4 regions of the Micromonospora sp. NPDC049523 genome follow, and region 4 is predicted to be linked to each of the others. Evidence: riboswitches for the same ligand, from Rfam matches in the RefSeq annotation. Region 4 holds a riboswitch; each other region holds the start of a gene.
The links. Region 4 has a riboswitch for cyclic di-AMP ahead of AB0J90_RS15610 (C39 family peptidase). Riboswitches for the same ligand answer to the same signal wherever they lie in the genome.
Positions count from the first base shown of each region.

Region 1: it holds a riboswitch for cyclic di-AMP, as region 4 does, so the genes downstream of both, AB0J90_RS07675 (hypothetical protein) here and AB0J90_RS15610 (C39 family peptidase) in region 4, are expected to answer to the same signal.
Region 2: it holds a riboswitch for cyclic di-AMP, as region 4 does, so the genes downstream of both, AB0J90_RS03995 (hypothetical protein) here and AB0J90_RS15610 (C39 family peptidase) in region 4, are expected to answer to the same signal.
Region 3: it holds a riboswitch for cyclic di-AMP, as region 4 does, so the genes downstream of both, AB0J90_RS29585 (hypothetical protein) here and AB0J90_RS15610 (C39 family peptidase) in region 4, are expected to answer to the same signal.

Region 1 covers NZ_JBFAPP010000004.1:194,206-198,797, reverse strand. Annotated here, with positions in the region: gene AB0J90_RS07690 (hypothetical protein) at 1-642, opposite strand, end outside; gene AB0J90_RS07685 (hypothetical protein) at 639-1,013, opposite strand; gene AB0J90_RS07680 (copper resistance protein CopC) at 1,102-1,974, shown strand; cyclic di-AMP (ydaO/yuaA leader) riboswitch at 2,164-2,294, shown strand; gene AB0J90_RS07675 (hypothetical protein) at 2,298-3,308, shown strand; gene AB0J90_RS07670 (MarR family winged helix-turn-helix transcriptional regulator) at 3,452-3,976, shown strand; gene AB0J90_RS07665 (hypothetical protein) at 4,040-4,592, opposite strand, start outside.
Region 2 covers NZ_JBFAPP010000002.1:318,964-323,555, reverse strand. Annotated here, with positions in the region: gene AB0J90_RS04005 (FtsX-like permease family protein) at 1-777, shown strand, start outside; gene AB0J90_RS04000 (cation diffusion facilitator family transporter) at 915-1,802, shown strand; cyclic di-AMP (ydaO/yuaA leader) riboswitch at 2,038-2,168, shown strand; gene AB0J90_RS03995 (hypothetical protein) at 2,176-3,249, shown strand; gene AB0J90_RS03990 (hypothetical protein) at 3,294-4,256, opposite strand; gene AB0J90_RS03985 (TetR family transcriptional regulator) at 4,432-4,592, opposite strand, start outside.
Region 3 covers NZ_JBFAPP010000025.1:9,048-13,639, forward strand. Annotated here, with positions in the region: gene AB0J90_RS29580 (glycoside hydrolase family 65 protein) at 1-1,123, shown strand, start outside; gene AB0J90_RS29585 (hypothetical protein) at 1,141-2,175, opposite strand; cyclic di-AMP (ydaO/yuaA leader) riboswitch at 2,179-2,308, opposite strand; gene AB0J90_RS29590 (hydrolase) at 2,831-3,502, shown strand; gene AB0J90_RS29595 (NAD(P)-binding domain-containing protein) at 3,579-4,211, shown strand; gene AB0J90_RS29600 (AI-2E family transporter) at 4,224-4,592, opposite strand, start outside.
Region 4 covers NZ_JBFAPP010000008.1:348,306-352,897, forward strand. Annotated here, with positions in the region: gene AB0J90_RS15595 (serine hydrolase domain-containing protein) at 51-1,256, shown strand; gene AB0J90_RS15600 (hypothetical protein) at 1,266-1,493, opposite strand; gene AB0J90_RS15605 (hypothetical protein) at 1,490-1,648, opposite strand; gene AB0J90_RS15610 (C39 family peptidase) at 1,768-2,616, opposite strand; cyclic di-AMP (ydaO/yuaA leader) riboswitch at 2,955-3,098, opposite strand; gene AB0J90_RS15615 (YbhB/YbcL family Raf kinase inhibitor-like protein) at 3,766-4,305, shown strand; gene AB0J90_RS15620 (class I SAM-dependent methyltransferase) at 4,373-4,592, opposite strand, start outside.

The DNA.
Region 1 (4,592 bases), on a different contig from region 4:
CTCGAAGGCGTCGCCCCGGTCGAAGAAACCGACCCCGAACACGGCCGCGCCAACCAGCATCAGCAGCGCGTACGCCACCAGCCAGGTGCGGATGACCGGCACGGTGGCCCGCTCCGGCGCGACGAGTTCGAGCCAGACGAACGCCAGCAGGCCGAACGCCGCCGGCCAGTAGCCCAGTCGCGCCGGCAATGCCCGCAGTCCCCGACGCGGATCCCGACGGATCAGCGCGGCACCCAGCAGATAGGCCGTACGCAGGGGATTCAGCGCCCGCCAGACCGGCCCGAAGAGTAGCGAGGCGGGCACCAGCCCGACCCAGAACAGCACGTAGAACAGCCCGGCGGTGGGGTTGCGGTCGACGTCCGGGCCGAAGAACAGGCCGATCGCGAAGTAGCCCGCGAACACCAGTCCCAGGCATCGCAGCGCCCACTGCCAACCGGCCGAGTCGAGCAGCCGGGCGACCCGCGCCGGCACCGGCCGACCCGCCTCGGCGTCACCCAGCCGCGGCTCCCGCCAGAACGCACCCAGCACCACGAACGAGATGACCAGGGCGAGCGCAGCACCGGTCACCGCGTACGCGAACGGGATGGGCAGGTCCTGCCGCCCGCCGACCCCGTGGGCGAGCAGCTCCGGGACCGTCCTCATCGGACTAACAGTTGGAACAGCAGCACGCTCGACTCGTGCGTCTCGACCTCGAACAGGCCGTCCATGTCCGCCACGAACTCGACCGTGGCCGGCTGACCGGCGGGCAGTTCCGCGCCGACGTCGTACCCGTGCACGTGCACCCGGTCCGGAACGTCGCTGGTCACGGTGATCCGGACGGACTGGCCCTTCTTCGCGTCCACCCGGCCCGGCTGCGGCTCGGCCCGGCCCTCGGTGATGGTGATGGCCACCTCGACGGGCGCGCTGGCGTCCACCGGTTCGTCGGTCGACCCGCATCCGGTACCCGCGACGGCCAGCAGGACAACACCGGTCAGTACGGCCAGTGCACGGCGACGACCGACAGAGGGCATCATCAACATCTCCCCGATCAGCCGGTCCCGTGACATTGGGAAGCGACTGTAGCGTCTTGCCGGGCACAGCGGAAGCCACCATGATGGGCCGATGCGATCGACCCGGCTGGTTACTGTCCGCGCGGCATGCCGCCTGTTCGCCGTTGTTCTCGGCGCCACGATCGCGCTCGCCGTGGTCGGGTCGCCCGCGTCCGCGCACGGCCAGCTCGCCGTCTCCAACCCGGTTGCCGGCGCGACGCTGTCCCAACCGATGCAGACGTTGGAGCTGTACTTCACCGAGACTCCGGCGGCGAACGCGTACTTCACCGTGACCGCGCCGAGCGGCGTACGCGTCGACGCCGGTTGGCAGCCCGGCGCGGACAAGCGACTCGACCGCCCGGTCACCGAGCTGAACCTGGTCAACGGCAAGTGGGAGCCGAAGCTCTACCACACCGGATACTCGGCGTTCGTCAAGGTTTCGCACTGGCCGGAGAAGGGCGAGTACACCGCCAGCTATCTGTCGGTGGCCTCGGACCGCGAGCCCGTACGCGGCACGGTGAAGTTCTCCTACTCCGGTGCGCCGACCCCGGCACCGAGGGGCTGGACCGCGCCGACGAACGCCGCCGACCCGGCACTGCTGGCCCTCGCCGAGAACCCGGAACGGCCGTCCTCGACCAACCCCGGTGCCGGTACCGGCAACACCGCCGCACCCGCGTCGCCGGTGCCGGACAATGCCAGTCGCGCCTCCGACGACGGCAGCCCGATGGTCTGGTTGCTGCCGGTGCTGCTGCTGGTCGGTGTGATCGTCATCGTCGCGCTGGCGATCCGACCCCGACGTACGGCGCGGATCAACACCGGTCCGGCGAACCGCGGGCGGCCCGCCACCACGGCGGCGGCCAGACGTGCGGCGGCGGCCCGGAAAGCCGCGGCTGGCAACCAGTCGGCCGGAAAAGCGCAGTCGTCGCGCAAACGCGGCAACCGCTGATCTCCTATCGCTGATTCGACAATCGGCACCACCACCATTACAGCGTGTATCCATGGTGGTCGGAACGGGGGATAATAACCGAAAGTTGTTGCACCATAACGCTTTTCGCACCCGACGGGCATGCCCATCGGGACGCGTCACACGGTAAGATTCTTCGCGGTCAACGCCAATCGGCGCCAACCGGTGCCGGCGGGACCGTCGCCTAATCGTCCTGGACGAATCGGGGAACCGAGTACGTGGGGTGAATCCGCGACAGCGGTAGGGATCACTTCCATCCCGAACCCGTCAGCTAACCCGGTCGGCGACCAACGGAAGGATCCTGCATGACGGCACCCCTCCGCCGATGGTTCACGCCTGCCCTGGCCCTGGTCACCACCCTGCTCATGGTGGCGCCGTACTCGACCCCGGTCCAGGCCGCACCATCGACGCCGGCCCCGGCGGCCGAGTCCGACAACCAGTTGCTGAGCGAGGTCCTGGAAGCGACCGGCCGGCGTTTCGCCGACGCCAAGGCCGCGCTCGACGCCTCGAAGAAGCGTCAGGCCGTACTCGCCACCGAGCTGGCGAAGGCCGAGGCCCAGATCGAGGCGCTGACCCCCCAGGTCAGCGAGATCGCCGCGCGCTCCTACCGCACCGGCAAGCTCGGCGCGGTGTCGGCGCTGCTCAACAGCGCGTCCCCGGACTCGTTCCTGGAGCGGGCGGTCGCGCTCGACGAGATGAACGCGGTCAACGACCAGAAGCTGCACGAGCTCAACATCGCCCAGGAGCTGGTCGAACGCGCCAAGGCCCTGGCCGACGCCGAGGTCAAGGAGCAGGAGAAGCAGCAGGCCGTGATGGCACGGCAGAAGCAGGACGCGGAACGCTCGCTCGCCCTGGTCGGCGGCAAGAAGCTCACCAACGGCTTCGTCAACGCCAGCTCACCGGTGGCCAAGGCCGCTCCACGTACGGCCAGTGGTGGTTGGCCGAAGGAGTCGTGCAGCAAGGACGACCCGACCACCAGCGGCTGCATCACCCCGCGCACGCTGCACGCGTACAACGAGGTGAAGAAGGCCGGCTTCAACCGCTTCGTCGGCTGTCACCGCAACGGTGGCCCGTTCGAGCACCCGAAGGGTCGCGCCTGCGACTGGTCCCTGTTGAACAGCGGATTCGCCCCCGCGCGTACGCAGGACCAGCGGCTCTACGGCAACAACCTCACCGCTTTCCTGGTCCGCAACGCGGAGCAGCTCGGCATCCTCTACGTGATCTGGTACAAGCAGATCTGGTTCCCGGCCACCGGCTGGAAGTCGTACAGCGGTGAGAGTGACCACACTGACCACGTACACATGTCCATGCTCTGACCCGTACCCTCTCGTGGATCTGGGGCAAATGGGAGTGGCAGAGATCAACAAGCACCCATTTGCCCTGGATCGACGCAGCACCGCGGTACGCGGGGCCGGTTTGAGCTGGGGTGACGTGTCATCCTGGCGGGTACCATGGGCAGGTGGCGGCGAACGGGGAACGGTGGCTCAGTGAGCGGGAGCAGCGTGCCTGGCGTTCCTTCATCACCATGCAAATGGAGCTACAGAGCAAGCTGAACCGCCAACTGCTCGCCGACACCGGTCTCTCCGAGAGCGACTACGCCGTGCTGGTGCACCTCAGCGAGGCACCCGGGGGACGGCTGCGGATCTTCCAACTCCGGGCCCATCTCCAGTGGGAGAAGACCCGACTCACCCACCACCTGGGGCGGATGGCCCGACGCGGCCTCGTCGAACGGGAGCCCTGCGTCACCGACCCGCGGGGCGCGTTCATCCAGATCACCGAGAGCGGCCTGGAAGAGATCACCAGGGCGGCCCCGAAACACGTCTCGCACGTACGGCGCCTGGTGGTCGACGTACTCACCCCGGAGCAGTTCGACACGCTCGGGCAGCTTTCCGACCTGATCCGGGCCGCGTTCGACCAGGAAACCGACCCCTGCGACACCGAGGCCGACCCGGACGACGCGGAGCGCCTGCCCTGCGACGGGTGAGGCCGGCCCCGAGCTGAGGCCGGCCCCGACAACTGCGAGCACGTGTGGCGGTGAACCGCCCGGTCAGGCGCGGTTGAGCACCCAGGTGAGGCCGCTGGCATCCTTCGGGGTCAGGGTCAACGTGTTGCCCCCGCACTGGTAACGACCCTCACCCAGCAGCGGCTGGATGTCGACCACGTCGCCGCTGCGGCTGGCGCCGTCACCGACGTACTCCGAGATCTTGACGTTCTCGAACAGCGTGGCCGGCGTCGGCTCGGTCAGCGCCACGGTGACCCGGGTGTCGCCCCACTGCAACGGCGGCACCGGCGCCCAGTCGCCGGTGGTGCCGCCACCGGTGCCGGTGCTGACCGTGCCGCTGGCCTTGCCGGCGTAGCTGAACGTGCCGGCGATCCTCGCGTCGCCGAGTTGCGCCTTGAAGGTCACCGGCTTCATCGAGCCGAAGTCGACCGTGGTCGAGCCGGTCGGGCCGATCTTGACCAGCACCCCGTCGCCGCCGCTGATGCTGGCGCTGGCCAACGCCCCGCCGGTCTGCCCGGCAGCCGAGGCGGTACGCCAGTCGCCGGTCACGCAGGACGCCACCGGACCACCGGTCGCCGCCGCGGCGGTCGCGCTGCCG
Region 2 (4,592 bases), on a different contig from region 4:
ACCGCGGGAACCAGCGCCACCGCGAGCGCCACGGCCACCGCGAACGCCACTGCGAGCGCCACTGCGAGCGCCACGGCTACCGCGAACGCCACCGCCGTCGGGAGCCCGACCGGCGGCGCGGACGGGTCGGGCTCGTTGCTCGTGGTCGCGCTCTACGACGATGCGCCGACGAGTGGGGCGGCGCTGGTCGAGTGGGGCCAGTTCACCGCCGCGTACGGGGCCGGCGCGCCGAACCAGTTGCTGATCGACCTGGCCCCCGGCGTCGGTACGGCAGCCGGCCGGCAGGCGCTGGACGGGCTGCTGCGGGCGTACCCGGTGGTGCGGCTGAGCAGTGCGGCCGACCAGGCGGACGCGTTGTCGGCCTCGCTGGACGAGTTGCTCGGCATCTTCGCCGCGCTGCTCGGCATGTCGGTGCTGATCGCGCTGTTCGGGATCAGCAACACGCTCTCGCTGTCGGTGTTCGAACGTACCCGTGAATCGGCCACGCTCCGGGCGCTGGGGCTGTCGCGGCGGCAGCTCGGTCGCCTGCTGCTGGCCGAGGCGGCGCTGATCGCGCTGGTCGGCGCGCTGGCCGGGATCGCCCTGGGGGTTGGCGTCGGCTGGACCGCGGCACTCGGACTGATCAGCAGCTACGGGCACGGGCTGCCGGTCGTACCGGTGGGGCAGCTCGCCCTCTGCACGGGCCTGGCCTGCGGCGCGGCGGTGCTGGCCGGGCTGCTGCCGGCCCGCCGGGCGAGCCGGGCACCGATAGTGGCGGCGATGGCGAACGAGGGCTGAGCCGCCCTGCTCCCCCGGTGCCGGTTCCGGTCCAACCCGCTGGCACACATTGCGATATCAGCATATGTTGGGCCATAGTGGGACCGGCGACGGAGGGTGTGTGCGTGGGCGCGGGTCATGACCACGGCGCGCAGGCGATGCGCGCCGCCGAGCGGCACCGGGGACGGCTCTGGTTCGCCTTCGGGCTGCTCGTCGTGTTCATGGTCGTCGAGGCGGTCGCCGCCCTGGCCACCGACTCACTGGCCCTGCTCTCCGACGCCGGGCACATGTTCACCGACGTACTCGGGATCGGGATGGCGCTGGCCGCGATGACCGCGACCCGGCGTGCCACCGACGACCCGCAGCGGACCTTCGGCCTCTACCGGCTGGAGGTGCTCGCGGCGCTGGCCAACGCGGTGCTGCTCTTCGGCGTCGCGATCTACGTGCTGGTCGAGGCGGCCCGCCGGTTCGGCCAGGACCACCCACCGACCGTGCTGGCCGGGCCGATGCTGGTGGTCGCCATCCTCGGCCTGCTGGCCAACCTGGTCGCCTTCGCGCTGCTGCGCCCCGGGGCACGGGAGAGCATCAACCTGCGCGGCGCCTACCTGGAAGCGCTCGGCGACATGCTCGGCTCGGCCGGGGTCATCGTCGCGGCGCTGGTGATCGCGAACACCGGCTGGTGGTGGGCCGACCCGGTGGTCGCGGTCGCGATCGGCGTGTTCATCCTGCCCCGGACGTGGCGACTGGCCCGAGCCGCGATCCGGATCCTGGTGCAGGCCGCGCCGGAGCACCTCGACGTGCCCACGGTGGCGGCCCGGCTCTGTGCCGTACCGGGTGTCGCCAACGTGCACGACCTGCACGTCTGGACACTCACCTCGGGCATGGAGGTCGCCTCGGCGCACCTCACCCTCTCCGCCGGTGCCGAGGTCGGCGCGGTGCTGGCCGCCGCCCGAGGGGCGCTGCACGACGACTTCGACATCGCGCACGCCACCCTCCAGGTCGAGCCCGGCAGCGCCACCGAGAACTGCGGCCCCGCCGACTGGTGAACCCCGATCCGGTACGCACCTCCAGCCGGCTTGCCCCTTACCGGCACCCGCAACCCGACCACTCTTCGCTTTCCTCGTCCTTAAATTTTGTCCCCCGACCGGGTGAAGTTTTCAGTTTATATCCGGCATATCATTTCGATTCATTAGCCGACGCCGACGAGCCAACACTGTCCGTACTGGACCCGGCCGGTAGGCTCGGCTCCGGTCTCCGCCGGGCGGCGCCCTCCGGCGCCTGCGGTGACCGTCGCCTAATCGCACATGCGAGCCGGGGAACCATCGCGTCATTGGGGTGCATCCGCGTCAGCGGTAGGGATCTTCCGTCCCGAACCCGTCAGCTAACCCGGTCGGCGGCTGACGGAAGGACGTGCACCGAATGCCATTGTTGGCGCCCGTACGACCCCGCTATCCGCGCGCGGTCCGCACCGCGATCGCGGTCACCCTCACTTTGTTGGCCAGCGCCTTCACCCCCGCCGCCGCGCTGGCCGCACCCGCTGCGACGCGCACCGCCGTACTCGCCGCCGCCCCCGGCGGCACCGACGACGAGGGCGGCAGCGACAGCCTCCGGGAGCAACTCGACGTCGCGGCCAAGGGCTATCTCGACGCCCAGGCGGCGCTGGACAACTCCACCAAGCGGCAGCAGCAACTCGCCGCGCACCTGGGCACCCTGGAGGCCGAGCTGGTCACCCGTACCCAGACGGTCGGCGAACTGGCCGGCATGGCGTACCGCACCGGCCGGCTGGGCCCGCTCACCGCCCTGCTCAACAGCAACTCGCCGGACGGTTTCCTGGACCGCGCCGCGTCGCTGGGCACGGTCGCCGCGAACGAGGACCGCCAGCTCCGCAACCTGATCGAGGTACGCGACAAGGAGGCCCGGGCCAAGGCGGCGATCGACAACGAGATCCGGGAACAACGCAAGCAGCTCGACATCATGGCCAAGCGCAAGCAGCAGGCCGAACGAGCGCTGGCCGCGGCCGGCAGCGGCGGCTCCAGCCCCGGGGTCACCGGCACCACCACCGCCGCCACGGCCAAGCCCGCGCCGCGCAACTCGGACGGGTCGTGGCCGAAGGAGTCGTGCAGCGTCAACGACCCGACCACCACCGGCTGCATCACCCCGCGCACCCTGAACGCGATGAACCAGGCCAAGGCGGCCGGCTTCACCCGCTTCGTCTCCTGCCACCGCACCGGCGGCTCGGGTGAACACCCGAAGGGCCGGGCCTGCGACTTCGCGGCGGAGAAGGGCGGCTTCGGCGGCGTCGCCACCGGCGGCGACAAGACGTACGGCGACAACCTCGCCGCGTACTTCGTCAAGAACGCCAGCCGCCTCGGCGTGCTTTACGTGATCTGGTTCAAGCAGATCTGGTTACCCGGCAGCGGCTGGAAGGCCTACAACGGCGGCGGCGACCCCTCCAGCAACCACACCAACCACGTCCACCTCTCCGTGAACTGACCACTGCGCTGCCCCCTCCTCGGCGGCGGGGAGGGGGCAGCGGGTCAGTGGTTGGCGTTCCAGAACCCGATGAGGGTGGCGGTCCACCAGCCGAGTTGGCTGACCGTCGCGGCCAGGGCACCGGGGAGCAGGTCGGGCCAGGGCAGAGGGTTGTCACCGGCGCGGGCGAGGCGGTCGCGTACGCGGCCGAGGAACAGCCCGTTGATCCCCACCGCGAGTACGGCGAGCAGCTTGAGCTGCACCAGCCCGGACGAGGTGTCGGGGCGCAGTGCGGCACCGCTGGCGACCAGCCCCAGCAGCCCCAGCCAGATCAGCACGTGCACCCCGTGCGCCATGCCCAGCACCGTGCCCAGCCGTTCCCGGCGCAGCAGCCAGCGCAAACTGAACCAGTCCACGGTGAGTACGGCTCCGAAGCCGACCACGAGGCACGCCAGATGGCAGAAGAGCGCGAACGACCGCCAGCCCGGACCGACGCTGAGGTGCGGGGCGACGAGCACCACGACCAGCCAGCCGAGGACGACGGCGGCGATCGAGCCGATCCGCGCCCCCCGACCGGCCGGCCGACGGTGGCCACCCCGCCAACCCGCCGCCGGACCAGACCCCGGTTCGGAACGACCGGCAGGGGACCCCGATCCGCGCCCGGCCGGAGAAGCTGTCTCGCGGGCGGCGGCGGGTGGTGCGTCGGCACCGACGGGACGCGGTGTCAGGTGATCGGTGGATGATGCTGGTCGGTGGCCGTCGGCGGTGGTCGGAGCCGGGCGGTCGCCGGTGGGCGTGGAGCGGGCATCCTGCCTCGACGCTCCGGGACGGGTACGGCGGCTCGCCGGGTCGGCGCGGTCGTACCGGCCGGGCAGGGTGGGGCGATGTCCGGCGCGCTGCCGCGCGAGGGCGTACTCGGGCGCGTACTCCTTCGCCGGGGCCGGCGCGTACTCCCGCTCGGGCGCAGGTCCGCGGTCGACTTCTGCGGCGTCGGTGCTGTGCCGCCCGGGGGTACGGAGGTCAGACATCCGGACCGGCGGTTCCCGCAACCGGCATGGTGGTTCCTCCGCTCGCTCGGACCGGGTCGGCTCGGAACCGGGTCGACCGGGAGGGGACCAACCGGCCCCTCCTGTTCAGGAGACTCGGCGGGGGCGGCGGCGCAACAGAAACTTGCCCGACAAGACGTAGCCGGCTGCCGGCCGATCAGGGGAGGGCGGCGCGCGGGGGTGCGATGGCGCCGAGCAGGAGGCGCAGTCCGGGGGTCGGGTCGAAGGCCGGGTCGGGGAAGGCGAGCTGGTGCATGATCACGCCGTCCATGTGGTCGAGCATGAGCCGGCAGTGTCGCTCCGGGTCCGGTGAGCCGA
Region 3 (4,592 bases), on a different contig from region 4:
CGCCGTACGCCGCTACGTGCAGGCCACCGGCGACCAGGACTTCGAGCGCGAGATCGGGCTGGAGTTGCTGGTCGAGACGGCCAGGCTGTGGCGTTCGCTCGGGCACCACGACCGGGCCGGCAAGTTCCACCTGGACGGGATGACCGGCCCGGACGAGTACACCGCGGTGAAGAGCGACAACGTCTACACCAACCTGATGGCGCAGCGGAACCTGCTCGCCGCCGCCGACGCTGTGTCGAGGCACAGCGACCACGCCTGGCGGTTGGGTGTGGACGACGAGGAGACCGCCGCCTGGCGGGACGCGGCGAGCGCAATGCACATCCCGTACGACGAGGAGTTGGGCGTACACCAGCAGGTGGAGGGCTTCACCCGGCTCCAGGAGTGGGACTTCGCGGGCACGCCGCCGGAGAAGTACCCGCTGCTGCTGAACTACCCGTACTTCGACCTGTACCGCAAGCAGGTGGTCAAGCAGTCCGACCTGGTGCTCGCGATGCACTGGCGCGGGGACGCGTTCACCCCGGAGGAGAAGTCCCGCAACTTCGCCTACTACGAACGCCGTACGGTCCGCGACTCGTCGTTGTCAGCCTGCACCCAGGCGGTCCTCGCGGCCGAAGTCGGGCATCTCGAACTGGCCCACGACTACCTGGGCGAGGCCGCCCTGATGGACCTGCACGACCTGAACCAGAACACCCGCGACGGGGTGCACGTCGCCTCACTGGCCGGGGCGTGGATCGCGCTCGTCGCCGGCTTCGGCGGGATGCGCGACCATGGCGACACCCTCTCCTTCGCGCCCCGGTTGCCGAACCGGATCGACCGGTTGGAGTTCTCGCTGGTCTGGCACGGGCACCGGCTCCGGGTCGACGTACGCGAACGCGAGACGACGTACTCGCTGCGCGACGGCGACCGCAGCGGCGGGGTGGTGGAACTGTTCCACCACGGGGAGAAGGTCCGCGTTACCTCCGACGAACCGGTGACCAAACCGGTGCCGGAGGCGCGCCCCGCGGGTCCCGCACCGAAGCAGCCGCCCGGCCGTGCCCCGGCCCGCAGGGCCTCGGTGGCCGAGATCGCCGGCCCGACCGTCAAGTCCGAGGTGGAGCCCCAGCGCCCCCGCGCCCAGAAATAGGTCAGCGGCCGTCCCGGTCAGAGCAGGGACAGGTGTACGTGGTTGGTGTGGTCGCTGGACGGGTCACCCTTCGCGGAGGAGTACGCCTTCCAACCCGTTGCCGGGAACCAGATCTGCCGGTACCAGATCACGTACAGGATGCCGAGCCGCTCGGCGTTGCGGACCAGGAACGCGGCCAGGTTGTTGCCGTACGTCTTGTCGCCGCCGCTGGCGTCCCCGCCGAAGCCGCCGGCCTTCGCGGAGAAGTCGCAGGCTCGGCCCTTGGGGTGTTCGAACGGCCCGCCGCTGCGGTAACACGAGACGTACCGGGTGAAGCCGAGCCGTTTGGTCTCGTTCAGCGCGTGCAGCGTGCGCGGGGTGAGGCAGCCGCTGGTGGTCGGGTCGTTCTGGTTGCAGGACTGTGCCGGCAGGGAGCCGTCCCGGTTGCGTGGTGTGGGTTCCGCGACCGGCGAACTGGCGTTCACGAAGCCTTCGGTCGTGGTGCCGCCGACCTGGGAGAGGGCGCGTTCGGCGGCTTCCTTCTGCTTGGCCATCACGGCGAGTTGGCGCTGTTCCTCGGCCATCGCGGCGTCGGCCGCCGCCTTTGCCCGGGTGGCCCGGTCGCGCGCCTCGTACAGTTGGCGAAGTTTGCTGTTGTCGCGCTGCGCGATCAGGTCGAGTCCGCCGGCCCGGTCCATGAAGTCGTCCGGCGAGGCGCTGCCCAGCAACGCGGTCAGCGGTCCGATCCGGCCGATCCGGTAGGCGCTCACGGCGACCTCTCCGACCTCGGGTGCGAGCTGGTCGAGCTGCGTCTCGATCTGGCGGAGTTCGTCGGCGAGCGCCACCTGGCGCTTGCGGGCGTTTTCCACTGCGACGCTGGCGGCGGCGTAACCACGCCCGGCCGACTCGAGTACGTCACGTAAGAGGGGGTTGCCGCCCTCGTCTCCGGGTGCGCTCGGCGAGGAGGGTGCGGCTGCGGCAGGCTCGGTGGCTAGCGCCGCACCGGCCAGCAGACTCACCGCGGTGAGCAGGGTCAGGGCCAGCGAGAACCGCTGACGCATAGATCTCGTCATGCACGTTCCTCCCGTCGGCCGCCGACCGGGTTAGCTGACGGGTTCGGGACGGAACAGGCCCTACCGCATGTGCGGACTCACCCCGACTACCTGGTTCCCCGGCTCGCACAAGGCGATTGGGCGGCGGTCGTCGCCGACAGCAGAGGGGGTACCACCGGGTCGGAACCGAGGGTGACATTACCGGATCAGATGGACTTAGTACCTGATTTCACGGTCGCTACCGGTAATTTTTCCTGCTAGGCGTACGTGCCCCGACGGGCCTCGGTGAGGAGTGCCCGTCGGGGTTCGTCGGAGTACCCGGTCAGTTAGCGGCGGTCCCCGGTGGAGGGGACACCCGAAGGGTCGTGCGGTGTCACCCGGCGCGGGTCGTCCGAGGCCCGTGCCTGTGCCGCCTCGTCCGCCCAGTCCCGCCGCGCGCCCTCGCGCTTGTCGCGTTTGTCCCTCGGCGGGCTGGTGCCGGCTCGACCGGACTCCGACTTAGCGGATTTGTGGTGGGTCATGGCATCCTCACGATCGCCTCAGCGCGGGCCGCTGCCGCGGCCGCCGTTGGTCTTCCTGCCTGACCCGGTTCGCCTTCCCGACCGGCAAGCCGGCAAACGGGGATTGCCCGCCCGCCGCCGGGTTGTTCCAGGCACGCGCGGGTACCGGACAGCGGGTGGAGACAGTGACGACCGAGACCACGATCTGGGCCGGGGAGGTGCAGCTCACCGCCGACCTGGTCACCCCCACCGAGGGGACGGTCGGGGTGGTGCTGTTCGCGCACGGCAGCGGCAGTTCCCGGCGCAGCCCGCGCAACGTCGCGGTGGCCCGGGTCCTCAACCAGCGAGCCCTGGCAACCGTGCTGGTGGACCTGCTCACGCCCGAGGAGGAGCAGGCCGACGAGGAGACCGCGGAGCTTCGCTTCGACATCCCTATGCTCGCCGGCCGACTGGTGGGCGTGATCGACTGGCTGCGTGCCGAGCCCGACACGGCTGCCCTGCCGATCGGGCTGTTCGGCGCGAGCACGGGTGCGGCGGCGGCTCTGGTAGCCGCAGCCGAGCGGCCGGAGCACGTACCGGCCGTCGTCTCCCGCGGCGGCCGCGCGGACCTTGCGGGTCCAGCCCTTTCCCGCGTACGGGCGGCGACGTTGCTGCTGGTCGGCGGTCGGGACGAACAGGTGATCCAGTTCAACCAGCAGGCCCGCGACGCGCTCGGCGGGGAGGTGGAACTGCGGATCATTCCCGACGCGACCCACCTGTTCCCGGAGCCCGGAGCGCTGGAGCAGGTCGCCGACCAGGCCGCTGGCTGGTTCGCCGACCGCCTGCCCAGCTTCGGCGCCGCACCCTGACCGGTGCCTCGGTCCGTGCCCCGTCCCGCCGCCGCCCGGCCCGTTCGTCAGCGGGATTGGCGGGTAACCCGCTGGCATGCACATCGGAATCATCGGCGCAGGAAACGTTGGTGGAACGCTCGCCCGTCGTCTCGCCGCGGCGGGCCACGAGATCGCGATCGCGAACGCGAGCGGCCCACAGAAGATGCAGGACCTCATGGGCGATCTCGGACACCGGGCCCATGCGGTGCCTCCGTCGGAGGCGGCACGCTTCGGCGACGTGGTGATCGTCGCCGTGCCGTTCGGCCGGTACAACGAACTGCCCACGGCGGAGTTCAAGGGCAAGACCGTCATGGACACCGGGAACTACACACCGGAGCGGGACGGGAACATTCCCGAGTTGGACGAGGACAGGACCACCTCCAGCGAGATGGTGCAGCAGCACCTGCGGGGCGCGCACGTGGTCAAGGCGTTCAACACCCTGCACGCCGAGGACATGCGCGACCACGCCCGTCAGTCCTCGGCCCAGGAGCGGTACGGCATCCCCATGTCCGGCGACGATCCGCAGGCCAAACGGGCCGTCGCGGATCTGGTCGAGGAACTCGGCTTCCAGCCGGTGGATGCCGGCGATCTCGCGACGGGTGGGCGTAAGCAGCAGCCGGGCGGCGTGACCTACGACGCCGATTTCACCGCCGACGAGCTGGTGGAGGCGCTGCGCCTGGACTCCTGACCATTGTCCGGGTTACGCCGGGTCCCGCCCCTGACGCAGCGCGGTGACCGTGTCGACCACCCGGTACACCACCGCGGTCACCGGCACCGCCACGAAGGCACCGGCGATCCCGCCGAAGAGCGTGCCCGCGGTCACCGCCACCAGGATCACCACCGGGTGCAGGCGTACCTGCCGTTTCATGATCAGTGGTTCGAGCAGGTTGCCTTCGGTCTGCTGTACGGCGATCACCGCCAGCAGGGCGAGCAGGGCGGTGGTCGGACCCTTGGCCGCGAGCGCGACCAGCACCGCGACGCTGCCGGCGACCGTGGCACCGATGATCGGGATGAACCCGCCGAGAAAGGTGACCACCGCCAGCGGAAAGGCGAGCGGGACTCCGAGCAG
Region 4 (4,592 bases):
GAACGCTGCTTCGACCAGTTGGTGGACCCGTACGCATCGGAGGTTGTGAGATGACAGGCGAACTCGATCGGGCCGGGCTGGCCCGGCTGCACGACGCCATGGCCGGGCGGGTCGACAAAGGCGAGCTGCCGGGCCTGGTCACCCTGGTGGCCAAGGGCGACGACGTGCAGGTCGACGCCATCGGGTGCACCGCCTTCGGCGGCGACGTGCCGATGCGGCGGGACACCCTGTTCCGGATCGCGTCGATGACCAAGCCGGTCATCGCGACGGCGACGATGATGCTGGTCGAGGACGGCCGGCTGAGCCTGGACGAGCCGGTCGACCGGCTGTTGCCGGAGTTGGCCGACCGCCGGGTGCTCAAGCAGGTCGACGGGCCGCTCGACGAAACCGTACCGGCCCACCGGCCGATCCTGGTGGAGGACCTGCTGACCTTCCGCCTCGGATTCGGCACGATCACCGAACCGAGCTTCGACCCGCCGTTCCCGATCAACAAGGCGGTCCACGAGCTGCAACTCGTACTCGGCGCGCCGGATCCGCGTACGCCACACGAGCCGGACGAGTGGATCAAGCGCTTCGGCTCGCTGCCGCTGATGTACCAGCCCGGCGAGCGCTGGCAGTACAACGTCGGCACGCTGGTGCTGGGTGTCCTGGTCGCGCGGGCCGCCGGCCAGCCGCTCGGCGACTTCTTCCGGGCCCGGATCTTCGAGCCACTGGGCATGACCGAGACCGGTTTCTGGCTGCCCGCCGACTACACCAGGCGGCTGCCCAGCCACTACATGACGGACTTCCAGAGCGGGAAGATGGAACTGCGTACGGTTTCCACCCCGAGCGAGTGGTCCAGCCCCCCGGCCTTCCCCTCCGGCTCCAGCGGGCTGCTGTCCACCGCCGACGACTTCCTGGCCTTCGCCCGGCTGCTGCTGGCGAAGGGGGTGCACCGGGGCGAGCGGTTGCTGTCGGAGGCGTCGGTCGACCTTATGACCACCAACCACCTGACCCCGGAGCAGATCTCCACCGGTGGGATGCTGCTCGGCGGCCGGGGGTGGGGGCTGGGCATGTCCGTAGCGGTCGAGCCGGACGAGATCTCGCCCGTACCGGGCCGCTACGGCTGGGACGGCGGGTACGGCACCACCTGGTTCAACGACCCCCAGCACGACCTGGTGGCCGTGGCCCTGACCCAGACCAGCGACTTCATGTGGAACGGCGGGCTGGACGAGTTCGCCAAGCTCGCCATCGAGGCAGCAGGGTCCGCGCGTTGAACCCGGGTCCTAGCTGATCGACTTCAGGGTTGGCGGCGCCGGGTTGCCGATCGGATACTCCGGGTCGCGGCCGGCACGTACCTCCATCGCCCAGCTCAACTGGGCGCAGCCGTCCGGGGTGCAGCAGGCGCAGGTGCCCGGGGCGTAGGACGTACCCCGGTCCTCGTGCTGGGCGATGGTCATCGCCGCCGCCTCCCAGATCCCGGCGCGGGTCAACGGTTCGTCGACGCGGCTCACGGGGCGAACACCTGACCGGCCATGGCCACCACCTGTGCCTTTCGTTCTGGGGACCGGCGCGCGGCGGCCGGCTCGGAGTAGCGACCGGGGGCACGGTCGGCCACCCGGACCTCGCGGTCGCCGGTGTCCGCCCGATAGGCGAGGTCCATGGTCACGACAGGGACAACGCACGCGTACGTGGTTGGTTGTGGCAACGCGGCCACCGTCCCACTGGTACGGACAGTCCCGGGCGCCGACCGGTTGGGTCGGCACCCGGGACCGGGGGGAGGGCGGGTCAGGCTGAGTAGCCCCGGGTGGCCATCCAGTTGGCCAGGTCGATGGTGGTCATCCAGTAGGAGCTGACCCCGTTGACGAACGCCGGGTCCGCGATCTGCACGGTCCGTCCGCTGTCGCGGTAACCGACCACGGTGAGGTAGTGACCTCCGTCGTACGAGTGCCAGCCGCCGTCGGTGTCGGTCGCCGAGCCGGCGATGTTCGCGACGACCGCGTACCCGCTGCTGACCGCGTGTACGACGTCCGCCTGGAGTTGGTCCATCTGGGCCGGGGACGGGGACCCCTGGATGAACGTGCTCGAGTAGAAGTTGGTCTTGGCCAGGTTGTTCAGCCCGCGGGTGACGTCGTCGGCGGAGTTGGTTCCGTTGAACGTGGTGCCCAGGGCCGCGGCGACGTCGTCCTGGCTCGGCTGGCGGTCGCGGGCGGTCAGGGCGATCCTGGCGGCCGCCGGCCCGCAGTACCAGCCGTTGATCTGCGCCTCGTAGTCGTAGTCGAGCACCTTCGACGCGGGGGGAGCCTTCTTGACCGCCTTGGTCGGTGTCGCCACGGCCTTGGCGGCGGTGGGCGGGGCCGACGACGGGGCCGCCGGTGCGGGTGCCGAGGTCGAGGCACTCGGGGTCGGGGTGGCCGGGCTGGGGGTGACCAGGCTGGGGGCGATCTCGGCGCCGGCCTGGCCGCCCATCTTCTCCGCGACCGCGACGGTCGAGGCGTTGGCCGGCGTCGCCGACCCGTTGCCCTGGGTGAGCAGGATGCCGGTGGTGAGACCCACGGCGAGAACGGCGGCGGAGACGACGCCGGCCCGGTACGGGCTGGCGGTCACGACGCGTCGGAGTTGCTGACGATGCTTCATAAAAATCCTCCGCAGATGTGCCGATCTGCGATCGGGGGCACATGAATCGGGATGGCGATATGTCGCTGCCGGGGGCCGGTTTGCGTGACCTGGGGTACGCGTCATCGGCGGGGCGGATTCACCGCCAGCCGTCGGGTCCGGATCGGGGCGCGCGGAACCGTCACCGCGATGCGGTGAAATGCGCTACCGGATGAACGTCGTCACGCAAATTGCCGGGAGTGGCCTAGTGCGCTACCTTCGCGGGCTGCACCGCGATGCGGGCGAGCCGGGGCAGGTGGCGAGACGGGCCGGGGGGATCGAGGGATGGGCCACGGCAGGTACGGCGCTGCACGAGCATGTTCTCCTTCCGATACCGCCTACCGGGTTAGCTGACGGATTCGGGCGGGAAGCACGCCCTACCACGAACCAACGGTTCGCGGATTCACCCCAGAACTACTGTGGGTCCCCGGCTCGTAACAGTTACGACTCAGCGGGCCTGTTCCGGTGTCACCCGCGGTGACTAAGGGCCGGACCAGACGGGCTGACGTTACTGGGCCGCTTCTGCTCCTGCCAACCCCTCTTGGCCTGCTTAAACCGTGACCCGTGCCGCTTCTTCCGCGCCATCCGGCCCGTGCTGCATGATCACACAGAGTGGTTGTCGCCGTAGTGACCAGTTTGAGTGTGGCGGATGTGCCCGCTCATGTCGGAGATGATGACGGCGCCGGATTTGTCGGCGCGGTGCCGCTCTCCGCGCAATGTCCGGATCAGAGAAATGTCCATTGGGCCGAGGCGGGCTGGGCCCCTTGTCGCCGGCATCGGGCCCGGCGTCCCACCACCCCGGTCGACCGGACCCGGGCGCATCGTGCGACGTCCGAGTTCGTACGGACGGAAGGCGTGCAGGCCATGATGATTGATCGGACCGCCGCAGAGCGCGAGCGAATCGCGCCCGGAATGCGAGGCAGAGGTTGTGAGTGGCTACTGGTCACCGAACAGGAATAGGCGGATGGCCATCCGTACGAGCGGTGGACAGAGTATTTTGGGAATGGAAAACGCCGATGTTGTCGGGAACACCGGGACATCCGTCACCCACTGTTCCGCCTACCGGCGGCACTAAGGCGGGTCAGACAGGGTACAAAGACACTGAGTCTCCCTCTTTGGAAGGACATCCTGATGAACCTTGAGCGACCGATCGCGCCGGATCCGTACGACCTGTTGCCGCCGGTGCCGGCGTTCACCCTGACCAGCGACGACGTACGCGACGGCGAGCCGCTGGGCGTCGAGTTCGTCCACTCCAGCCTGGGCGGCGGCGACCTGTCGCCGCACCTCGCCTGGTCCGGTTTCCCGGACGGGACGCGCAGCTTCGTGGTCACCTGCTACGACCCGGACGCCCCCACCCCCAGCGGATTCTGGCACTGGCTGCTGGTCAACATCCCGGTGTCGGTCACCCAGTTGCCGCGTGGCGCGGGCAAGGCCGGGTCCGTCGAGGGTGGTGCGTTCGCGGTCCGCAACGACTACGGCACCCAGGAGTACGGCGGTGCGGCGCCGCCGGCCGGCGACCACGTCCACCGGTACCTCTTCGCCGTACACGCGGTCGATGTGGAACAGCTCGACCTCACACCGGACGCCAGCCCGGCGGTCGTCGGCTTCAACCTGACCTTCCACACCCTGGCACGGGCGGTAATCCGGCCGACGTACCAGGTCAAGGGCTGAACTTGCCGGAGTAAGTGGACGGCCGACACCGGGGACGGGTTGAACGGTGTCGGTCGTCGCTCTCCGGTCAGGCCTCCGACGCGCCGGGTACCCGGGCGACGGCGAAGACCGACTGTCCGAACGGCGGTCGCACGAGCTGCTCCGCCGCCTTGGTCACCGGCAGCACCAGGCTGTCGTAGACCTTCACCATCGGGCCTTCCTTGGGCATCAGCCGGAACACGTTCGTCGCCATGTAGTAGCCGATGAGGCCGAGGGCGTTCGCGTAGTGCAGCCGCTCCACGGTCAGC